Regions from separate parts of the Saccharibacillus brassicae genome, predicted to be linked through region 1. Evidence: predicted binding sites of a transcription regulator. Region 1 holds the regulator's gene; the other holds the start of a gene.

Region 1 (5,410 bases):
CTGCTGCACGGTCAGACCTGGCGCATCCGTTACCTCGCCTGGCTCGGCCGTGTCTACTGCAGGCACGTCTTCGGCTTTCCTTATATCTTGCGCAGCGGTCAGCGGATCCGGCGTATCGGCGGTACAGGCGGACAGCAGGCCGGTCAGCAGGCCGGTCAGCAGAGCCGCGGCTGCCATGACCCGGAAAAGTTTAGTCATCGTTAATCCTCCTTGGCCCGGTAGGGACTTTATTTAGTTTACCAGAATCGGGGAGAAGGGAGAAACACGGTCTTTTTCGGTCTTCTTTTCGCAGCCTGCCATTCTCGCATGTTCAAACCTGCCCCAATTTGATAGACTAGAGTTACTTTGTCTAAGTGAGTGAGGGATCGGTCCAACATGAATGCTTACGGAAGTTATGTCGAATTCGACCGGGCCCGGTGGGCCGCTTTGCGGAGCCGGACGCCATTACGGTTGTCTGAAGAAGAACTGCAGCGGATCAAAGGGTTAAACGATAAAATTTCGCTGCAAGAGGTCGAAGAGATCTATATTCCGCTGACGAGGCTGATCAATCTCAAAGTCCGGGCGGCGCAGTATTTGGACGAGGTCACGAGCGCTTTTCTCGGCTGCGAGCCGGTACATAAGCCGTTCATCATCGGGGTGGCAGGCAGCGTGGCCGTCGGCAAAAGCACCGTCGCGCGCCTGCTGCAGACGCTGCTGTCGCGGTGGGAGCACCATCCGACGGTCGACCTGGTCACGACGGACGGTTTTTTGTATCCGACGCGGGTGCTGGAAGAGAAAGGGCTGATGGCCCGAAAAGGATTTCCGGAAAGCTACGATACCAAAAAGCTGCTCGACTTCCTGACCCGGGTCCGGGCCGGCGAACGTCAGGTGGAAGCGCCCGTCTATTCGCATGTCACGTATGACGTGCTGCCGGACCGAAGCGAGATCGTGGACAGTCCGGACATTTTGATCGTTGAAGGCGTCAACGTGCTTCAGGTGAGCAAAGGACAGCCGGTGTTCGTCAGCGACTTTTTCGATTTTTCCGTCTATATCGACGCCGAGGAGCAAGAAATCCGCAACTGGTACATCGATCGCTTTTTGCTGCTGCACCGGACCGCGTTTCGCGATCCGTCTTCGTATTTTCACCGCTATGCGGAGTTGACAGAGCGCGAAGCGGTCGAGCGCGCGACGAATATTTGGGAGACGATCAACCTGCTCAATTTGAACGAGAATATTTTGCCGACGCGCGGCCGGGCCGACCTGGTGCTGAGCAAAGGGCCGGACCATCAGATTCACCGCGTGTTTTTAAAAGATTTGTAGGACGGGGTATGAAAAAGAGAGTCGAAATAACGAAGGGGGAGTTTGTTTTGCCGCTGTTTACGTATAAAAAGAGCCGATCGGGTGCCGTTCGTTCCAAACGAGGAGCGATGTTGTCGGCGGTACTGGCGCTTGCGATCGGAGGGAGCACCGCTGCGGCCGAGCCGGCGCAGGCGTCGCCTGCCGGGGAGACGAGTGTCGCTTCGCGATCTGCGTCGTCGCTGTTGTCGGCGTCGAATCTTACGAGCGGCCTCTACAGTTCGAACGCGATCCTGATCGATTTGAACAACGGGCAGATGCGGATGAAAAAAAATATCAACCAAAAGGTCTATCCCGCTTCAATGACCAAGATGATGACGGTGCTCGTGGCGCTCGAAGGCTTGCCGGACAAACAGAAGAAAATTACGCTGCCGGCGTCTATTTTTCCCGCGCTCAAAAAAGAAGGCGCTTCGATGGCCGGCTTCCTGCCGGGCGAAAAAGTGAAAGGAATCGATCTGCTCTACGGGTCGATGCTGCCTTCCGGGGCGGACGCTTCGATGGGACTGGCCTACGCGGTGGCAGGGTCGGAAGCGGCATTTGTCAAAAAGATGAATCAAAAAGCGAAAAAGCTGGGCATGACGCATACACATTTCGCCAACGTGACCGGTCTGCACGATCCGAACCATTATACGACCGTCAAAGACATGTCGATCCTGCTGCGGGCCGGACTCAAAAACGCCACGTTCCGCAAACTGATCACGACGGAGAAACATGCGATCGGCGCGACCAACAGCCATCCGAACGGACTAACCGTGCGCAGCACGCTGTCCGAGAGCGCTCCGACGCTGCAGTTCAAAGGCGGCAAAATTTTGGGCGGCAAAACGGGCTATACCCGGGCGGCAGGGCTGTGCCTGGCGTCGCTTGCGGTCAAAAACGGCAGATCGTACATTCTCGTCACTGCGGGAGCGGACGGAACGCCGTGGACGAAGCCTTACCATATCCTCGACGCGCTGAACGTCTACCCGAAGCTGTGAATTTGGAGTGGAAAAAGAACGCGTGTTCGCTTATAATACAAACATACGTTCCGATCGGTTGTGAGGGAACTGCCTGATGCGATTCGATCGAGGGGCCGGGAGGGTGTGTTTGTGGACATGAATGGACTGGAGTTGAAAGTTCTTGGCATTTTGCGCCGTCATCGCTGGGGCGCTTTCCGTTGGTTGTCGATGGCGCGATTGATCCGCCGCAGCGGCGGGGCTTTTCGCGAAGTTACGATTGCGCTGATCAATCTCGAACAGGCCGCCTATATCCGTTGGCTCGACAAGTCATCGATGCAGCATATCGTGCTGCTGCGCAAAGCGTACGAACGGCCGAAGACGCCGCCGCCGAGATTCGGCACTTCGGCGGCGGACACGCGCAAGCTGCCCCGCCCGCCCGGGAATCGGACGCAGCGGGCGCTGCCTCAACCGACAGGTTCGACGGTCAAGCGCCGTCCGACAGGGACAGAGCCACCAGAGCGGCGAAGACAAGCAGCAGACTGATCAGCGCCGCGCCGAAGTAGATCCGAACCTGCCGCGGGCGGCGGCGGTAGACGGCAATGCCGCCAAGCACCGCGGATACCGCGAACAGTAGAAAAGAAACAGTCATCAGATCGGCCATGACGATCCTCCTTAAATGAGATGGAATTTGAACGGGAACCTCTTAAGCGGGAAACTCTTATTCGCAAGCCGCCCATATCGCACAAAAAAACTCCTCCGATTTCGGGGGAGTTTTCTAGTTGGAGCGGTAAAGGTCGGATGATCCTCCCAGACTCAATGGAAGTTACGGAACAAACCGACGACTTTGCCAAGAATCGTCACGTGTGTCAAGCGAAGCGGTTCGTAAGTCGGGTTCTCCGGCTGAAGGCGAATATGATCCTTCTCCTTGTAGAACGTTTTGACCGTCGCTTCGTCTTCTTCGGTCATCGCCACCACGATATCGCCGTTATTGGCCGTCTGCTGCTGGCGTACGACGACGTAGTCGCCGCTGTTGATGCCGGCTTCGATCATGCTGTCTCCGATGACCGACAGCATGAACACCTGATCGTCGCCGACCATCGTCTGCGGAAGCGGGAAATAATCTTCGATGTTCTCGGTTGCCGTGATCGGCACGCCGGCCGTGACTTTGCCGACGACCGGAACGCGCCGGATCGTCGAGGCGAACAGGTTGCCCGTATCCGACTCTTCCAGACCGAGCAGCTCGATCGCGCGAGGCTTTGTCGGGTCGCGGCGGATCAGCCCTTTTTTCTCCAGGCGGTCCAGGTGTCCGTGTACCGTCGAGCTGGAAGCGAGTCCTACCGCTTCGCCAATCTCGCGAACGGAAGGCGGGTACCCTTTGGATTTGACTTCAGTACGGATAAATTCCAAAATGGCCTGTTGGCGTATGGATATCTTCGACATATCGTATCAACCCCATCCATTAATCTATAGTAGTGTCATTCAAGTTATGAGCATCCGAAACATGCGAACAGACGGTCGAATGCTATACGCGCAAATTATAGCATAGAACTTCCGTTCGTACAAACGTAAGTTCGAAAGTAAGCGTTCTTTTTGCAAACGGGCGTTCGGGCTCGCTTTTTGGACCGCATAAAAAGGGGAACAAATTTTCCCGAACAAGCGTTCCAAAAACTATTGCCTGAAACGTATGTTCGTGCTATATTAATTCACAGAAGGCAGAACAAACGTTTGGGAGAGTGTGTAAGATGCCAAAATATACGACGTATAAGAGCATTTACGAGACGGCCGGCACGCCAACCGAGTCGCGCGGCGGCAGACCCGTTTCCAGCTTGTCTTTTTTACATAATCGGAAGTTTCCCGCTTATCGGCGAAGCGGAAGTACGACCGCCAAAGCGCGTCTGCTGCTGTTTGTCCTGATCGGATTGTTCGCGGGCACCGGAGTCGTGCACGCGTTCCAAAACGACAAGCCGGCAGCGGAAGTCAGCACGGTCATCGTCTCGCCGGGCGATACGCTGTGGTCGATCGCCGAGAGCCGCAAGCCGGCAGGCGCGGACACCCGTATTTTTATCGCCGGCATCCAACAGAAGAACGGATTGAGCGGCAGCGAGATCCACGCGGGTGACGAACTGATTCTTCCGAATTTCTGATCGTCGCTCGCCAGGTTGCGAAGCGCGCGGGAACGCCGATCGACGCACCTGATCCAAACGCAGGAGCTTGCAGGGCTATCGCCTTGACAAGCTCTTTTTTTCATGTGAAAGTATATAGAAGCAAGGTGATTAAGGAGGGGTTACGTATGGATATCGATATTTTGGTAGGCCGGATCAACGAACTGGCCCGTAAACATAAAGCCGAAGGCTTGACCGAAGAAGAAGCGCAGGAACGCGCGCAGCTTCGCGAAGTGTATCTCGGCAACGTTCGGCGCAATTTCCGGCAGGAACTCGATACGATCAAATGGGTCGACGAAGAAGAGCCGGGCAGCGATTCGAAGCTGCACTGATTTTTTTGCGGATGAGGTCTCGCTAGCGCGTACCTGCTCCGCAAGCGCTTTACCGGAACGGAAACGGCTCGCCGGTTCGCGGAAAAGGGAGTGCCGCGAACCGGCGGGTTTTTCTTATATATAGAGTGACTTATTTTAAGGGGGAAAACGCATGTCCCGTTCGTGGGAGAGACAGGTTCGCAAAAATCAGCAAAAAACGAATACGTACAGGCAAAAATCGGGTCAGGAACGAATCGGCGGGTCGGGCACTTCAAGCCAGTCGTTCGATACGTTCAAAGGCCGGAACTATATGTTCCCGGTGTTCCTGCTGGTCATCGCCCTTTTCCTGACGGCCATTACGATTTCGGCCCAAATGTCGGGCGTCGAAGAAGCGTCGGGCTCGTCGTACTGGTTCATCATCGTAATGTATCTCATCTTGGCGGTCATCATGTTCCTGCGCCGGCCTTTCCTGCGTATCGGCAAAGACCGGATGAGCACGATTCGCTTCAACCGCGAGCGCACGATCATGGCCGGCGATATCGCCAAGTTCCGGATCGAAAAAGGCTACGTCACGGTAGAAACCAAAGGCAAAGGCGCCAACTGGATTTTCTCGCGCTTCCTTAAAATGTTCAAAACGGACGAGATTGCTGCGCGCGTGACGGAATTC
Region 2 (5,410 bases), 470 kb from region 1:
CTGTTGGATCTGTTTTGAGAACATTTTTCGCAACTATCTGATTTTGGTATCAGACCGCTCGATTTCCATTCTAGCATGGGTTTCCGCAGGAAAGTTCATCGTTTCGTAAAATTTGTGAGAAAAATTGTAAAAACTTCGTAAAACCGAACAATACCGCTTTTTTTGAGCGAAAGTTAGACAATAACCAATTCCGGTTCCGGCACGAATCCGAACTCGGCTTCCACTTTTTCCTGCACCAGCTTCACCAGATCCGTTACGTCTTCCGCTGTCGCCCCGCCGCGGTTCTGGATAATGTTGCCGTGATGGTCGGAGATCATCGCGCCGCCCCGCACCGTTCCGCGCAGACCGATCCGGTCGACCAGCTTGCCCATCGGCTCGCCGATCGTATAGTTGTTTTTGAACACGGAGCCGCACGACGGGTAATCGAAATGCTTTTTGCCGCCGCGGTCGGTGATGACGTCCAGCAGTTCCTGACGCAGTTCGTATCCGGCCCGCGCCGCCGCGTTCAGCTCGTTCGTGTAATGGCGGAAATAGTTCGGCAGCACCGACGTTGACAAATTTTTGGACTTGATCTTGGCGAACAGCTCGTCCGTCTGCTCCGGCGTCAGTTGGGGATCGACCGGCAGCTTGAGATCCGCGCCGACGACGATCCACGGCTTGCGCATAAACACCGATTTTTTGTAGCCGTATTCGCAGCCGGAGAGCGGCACGGAGATGAGGCCCCGTTCCGGGTGTTCCTTGTCGATCACGTACGCCGTCTCCAGCACGTCGCTGATCTGGTGGCTGAAATATTTCGCGTTCATGTAGACGCCCGCTCCGAGCGTGCCCGGCAGCAGGAACATGAAGTCGAACGAAGGAATGCCCGTGTACAGCCCGAACAGCGCCAGCAGCGTCATCGGGGTGCCCGCGGAGACGAACAGCCGGCCCGGCAGCAGCTTGAATTCGATATGTTCCTTGAGCGAAAAGAACAGCATGTCGTCGGACGGACGGTCCGGAAACAGCGTGTTGGAGCCCATGCCGAACAGAAACGGATCGAGCCCTTTGGACGTGGCGCCTTCGAGCATCGTCGACACTTCCTCGATCGTGTGCGGCAGCGCCAGATGGCGGGCTTCCCCGCCGATTTCGTAGGTCGAATGGACGGACAGGCTCGTGCCTGTACGGCACAGGCGTTCAAACGTTTGGTTTTGCGAAGTCATATTGCGTAACTCTCCTCTTGGCGTTCTTCGGATTGGAAGCTCTTATGGATGTTCTTATTATAAAATTCCCGCGGCGAATCTTGGGGAATCAATTGACGAATGACGATAAAACGTCTAAAATTTTAAGTTGCACGCAAGCATCCTACAGGAAGCGGCGGCAAAAATCAATGAAATCCCAGGTGATCATAAATGGAAAACCCAACTTACCGCATTTTGCTTTTCTATAAATTCGTTCAAATCGACCAACCGGAAGAGTTTGCGGCCGCGCATCTGCAATACTGCAAAGACCTCGGCGTCAAAGGACGGATCCTTATCGCCGGCGAAGGCATCAACGGCACGCTGTCCGGCACGCACGAGCAGACCGAGCAGTATATGCAGGACCTGCTGGCCGATGCCCGCTTCGAAGGTACCGTGTTCAAAATCGACGAATCGGAAAATCATGCGTTCAAAAAATTGTTCGTCCGCTACAAAGAAGAATTGGTCACGTTCCGCTACGACAAAGAGCTTGACCCGAACGTAACGTCCGGCAAGCGCCTGTCCCCCAAACAATTTCACGAACAGCTTCAGCGCGACGACGTGATCGTGCTCGACGGCCGGACCGACTACGAATACGATCTGGGCCATTTCCGCAACGCGATACGCCCGAATATCGATTCGTTCCGCGAGTTCCCGGAATGGATTCGCGAAAACATGGCCGAGCACAAAGACAAAACGATTCTGACCTACTGCACGGGCGGCATCCGCTGCGAAAAGTTGACCGGCTTCATGCTCGAAGAAGGCTTTGCGGACGTCGCGCAGCTCGAAGGCGGCATCGTCTCCTACGGCAAGGACGAAGAAGTCCGGGGCGATCTGTTCGACGGCAAATGTTACGTGTTCGACGAACGCATCTCGGTCCCGATCAACCAGGTGGACCCGAGCATCGTCGGCAGATGTTACCACTGCGACGAGCCGACCGACGTGTACGTCAACTGCCCGGTCTGCAACCTCCAGCATCTGGTGTGCGAATCGTGCGCCGACGAACACAGCCATTACTGCTCGGACGAGTGCAAAGAGTCCGTAGCGGCGGTGTAAAAAGTTTCTCGGGTGCGAGTTGTATACGTTACGTTGAAGACGCTGCGGGGCGGGGGAGCTTTCGATCGCCGTTAAAATCGATTTTCCTCTTATTGAATTGGACAAGTTTAAGGTGGGAAAAACGATTTTAAATGCGAACGCTCCGCTTCTCAATCTTCCCCCGCCCCTCCGCTACGTATACGCACCCGCCTCACTTTTGTTGTGGAGAAAAAGAAAACGTCAAGCCGTTGGACAATCCGACTTGAGGATCCTCTAACTGCGCCTCCGCAAAAAGACGGCGCGGGCGCTGCCCGACGCAAGGGAAATCGCAATAAACGTAAAAAGCGCAGGCTGCGGCCAACGCTCAGAAAAAAGGCTCTATCCGAGAAGTGAGACGCTCGGGCAGAGCTTTTTTTATTTCCTAAGACCTGTTCTTCCGCGGTGCAGGGACGCTGCGTGACGAAACGTTCGTCAATCGCGCGGATAGTTCACGGCCATGATGTCCATGAAAGGGACTTTGCGGGTCTCTTCGCCTTGCTCGACGTGTACTCTTCCGGTTCTCGGGTCCATCTTGACGATCAAACCCCGAACCGCTTCCGTTACTCCCCAGACCGTCAATTCCACAACGGATTTCTCCTGGTAGGCCTCAGTCAGTTGATTCCCTATTTCTTCCAGAACAAACTCGTCGCGGGTCGGCCGCTTTGCTACTTTTCCTTTTGCCAAACCGCTTCCTCCTTGCCTTGCGCGTGATTTGTTAATTATACCATCTTTATTTGTCAAAATCGCGTCAAAAAGCGAAATTGATTGAACAATTTACGTACATATGTTCTTAATCGGAATTCGGGCGGGAAAAATGAAGTTTTGCGGGCGAAAACAAAAAGCCCCGACGCGATCGGGCAGACGGACGCGCATCTGCGGAAGCGATCGAATCGGGGAGAAGTTCGTGTGTGTAAAAGAGCAGGAGACGGATTAGAGCGCGGCCTGGCCTGCCGGAATGGCGATATCGGCCAAAATCTCGTACGAATGCAGCCGTTCGGCGTGATCGTAGATGCCGCTCGTCACGATCAGCTCATCAGCCTGCGTGCGCTCCATGAGCTGGTGCAGGCGGCGTTCGACCGTCTCGCGGTCGCCGACGATCGAAGATTCCATCCGCTTGCGCACGGCGGACAGCTCAAGCGGATCGAGCTGCGCGGACAGGTCGGCCGGCGGCTGGATTTTGCCCGGGCGGCCGCGGGTCAGCGCGATGACCTGCTGCTGCATCGTCGTCGACAGGAATTCGGCTCTCTCCTGCGTATCCGCGGCGATGACCGATACGCCCAGCATGACGTACGGCTTATCCAGCGTCTTGGAAGGACGGAACGTGCTGCGGTACGCTTCGATCGCCCGGTCGAGGTAGTCCGGCGAGAAATGCCCGGCGAACGCGAACGGAAGGCCCTGATAAGCGGCCAGGCGCGCGCTGAAATCGCTGGAGCCGAGCAGCCAGATCGGAATGTCCAGCCCTTCGCCCGGCACGGCGCGGATCGGCGCATGGTACGACGTCTTCGAAGCGTCGAAAAAGCTGCGCAGTTCTTCCAGCAGGTCCGGGAAATCTTCCCCGCTGTTGAGGTCGCGCCGCAGCGCGAGCGAAGTGCGGCGGTCGCTGCCCGGCGCGCGGCCGAGACCGAGGTCGATCCGGCCCGGATACATCGATTCCAGCGTGCCGAACTGTTCGGCGATGACGAGCGGCGCATGGTTCGGCAGCATGATGCCGCCCGCGCCGAGCCGGATCGTCGACGTGCCGGCGGCCAGATAGCCGATTACGACCGACGTGGCGGAGCTTGCGACGCCCGGCATATTATGATGTTCCGCGACCCAGTAGCGGTGATAGCCCCATTTCTCGGCGTGCTGCGCCAGATTCAGGCTGTCGCGGAACGCGTCGGCCGCCGTCTGCCCTTCGAGAATCTGGGACAGATCGAGCACGGAGATCGGGATATCCCCGATCTGCCGGACTTTGCGGTCTTCTGCTCCGCGAACAGGTTCTTGCGATTGACTCATATCGATCTCTCCTTATGGGTGTAGTTTGACTGGGTGTAGGTTGACGTCGGAGGGCGGAGCGCAGTCTTAACGCCGCGCTTCCGCGCCGCCGTCGGAGCTTTGCTTTTTGTACAGGCGATCGAGCTTCGGTTCAAGCAGCCAACCGAGGCGCGCGCGCACGAAGTCGGAAGACAGCGCCGCCGCCAGCAGAACGCCGAGCGGAATGAGCAGCAGCATCCACGACGCTTCGCCGTACGTCTCGTAGAAGCCGGAAGCGATCAGTCCTTTGACGAGAAAACCGTGCAGCAGGTACGCGTACAGCGTGTTGCGGCCGAGTGCGGACAGCACCGGAACGTTCCGGCCCGTCATGAGAATCATCACCGCTCCGCCGATCAGCACCGCCGCCGCGTAAGCGCCGACCCGGTAAAGGCCCGCGCTCCATTCGGGATGATCCAGCGCCCGGTACGGCAGGCTGCCGTAGAACCATTCGGCGCGGAAGTCCTGTCCATAGTTTACCATAACGAAAGCCGACGCACCGAGCACGGCCGCCGAGATCCCTTTGAGGAGAGGCGTGCGCAGACGGTCGATATGCGTTTTATCCAGATAATAGCCGGCCAGAAAAAACGGGAAAAAGACGATCGTGCGCGAAATGCTCGCATAATACTGCGCATCCGCCGCGTAGCCGGCCAGAATCGCGATCGCAAGCGAAATCGGCAGCGCCCAGCGGATTTTGACCGCGTAAGGCAGCAGCATTTTCCAGATGATCATGCTGAAGATGAACCACATGAGCCAATACGGTGTAAAATACGAGAACCGCAGCGTCGGCGAGCCCATAACGAAATAGTCGAACAGCGAATACAAACTTTCGAAAATCAGGTACGGCACAATGAGCGAACCGACCACTTTGATCCGGTAATCGCCGCTCGTGATCTTTTTGCAGAAAAAGCCCGAGATCAGCACGAACAGCGGAATATGGAACGAATAGATGAACAGGTACAGCGGACGGAAACGGTCGCTGCCGCTGAGCGGTTCAATCAGATGGCCGACCGCGACCAGCGCGATCAGCAGAACTTTCAGGTTGTCGAAATAAGCGTCGCGTCGAGCCATGGTGCCCCTCCTTCATCAAGCATGCGAAGTGTTCTGCCGACGGT

Evidence for each region. The regulator LexA, encoded in region 1, represses DNA repair genes until DNA is damaged. The targets are predictions, from matches to a motif close to CGAACATATGTTCG.
Region 2: FFV09_RS20695 (YolD-like family protein) is a predicted target of LexA. The motif match lies at 3,063-3,076, and genes of this name have one in related genera.

What each region holds. Positions count from the first base shown of each region.
Region 1 covers NZ_CP041217.1:5,425,169-5,430,578, reverse strand. The annotation lists gene FFV09_RS22725 (hypothetical protein) at 1-198, opposite strand, end outside; gene coaA (type I pantothenate kinase) at 376-1,299, shown strand; gene FFV09_RS22715 (D-alanyl-D-alanine carboxypeptidase family protein) at 1,407-2,309, shown strand; gene FFV09_RS22710 (hypothetical protein) at 2,421-2,813, shown strand; gene FFV09_RS23920 (hypothetical protein) at 2,755-2,931, opposite strand; gene lexA (transcriptional repressor LexA) at 3,084-3,710, opposite strand; gene FFV09_RS22700 (LysM peptidoglycan-binding domain-containing protein) at 4,013-4,414, shown strand; gene FFV09_RS22695 (DUF896 domain-containing protein) at 4,561-4,764, shown strand; gene FFV09_RS22690 (hypothetical protein) at 4,916-5,410, shown strand, end outside.
Region 2 covers NZ_CP041217.1:4,951,192-4,956,601, reverse strand. The annotation lists gene FFV09_RS20705 (UDP-N-acetylmuramate dehydrogenase) at 174-1,196, opposite strand; gene trhO (oxygen-dependent tRNA uridine(34) hydroxylase TrhO) at 1,386-2,267, shown strand; gene FFV09_RS20695 (YolD-like family protein) at 2,718-2,969, opposite strand; gene FFV09_RS20690 (LLM class flavin-dependent oxidoreductase) at 3,216-4,280, opposite strand; gene FFV09_RS20685 (acyltransferase family protein) at 4,347-5,366, opposite strand.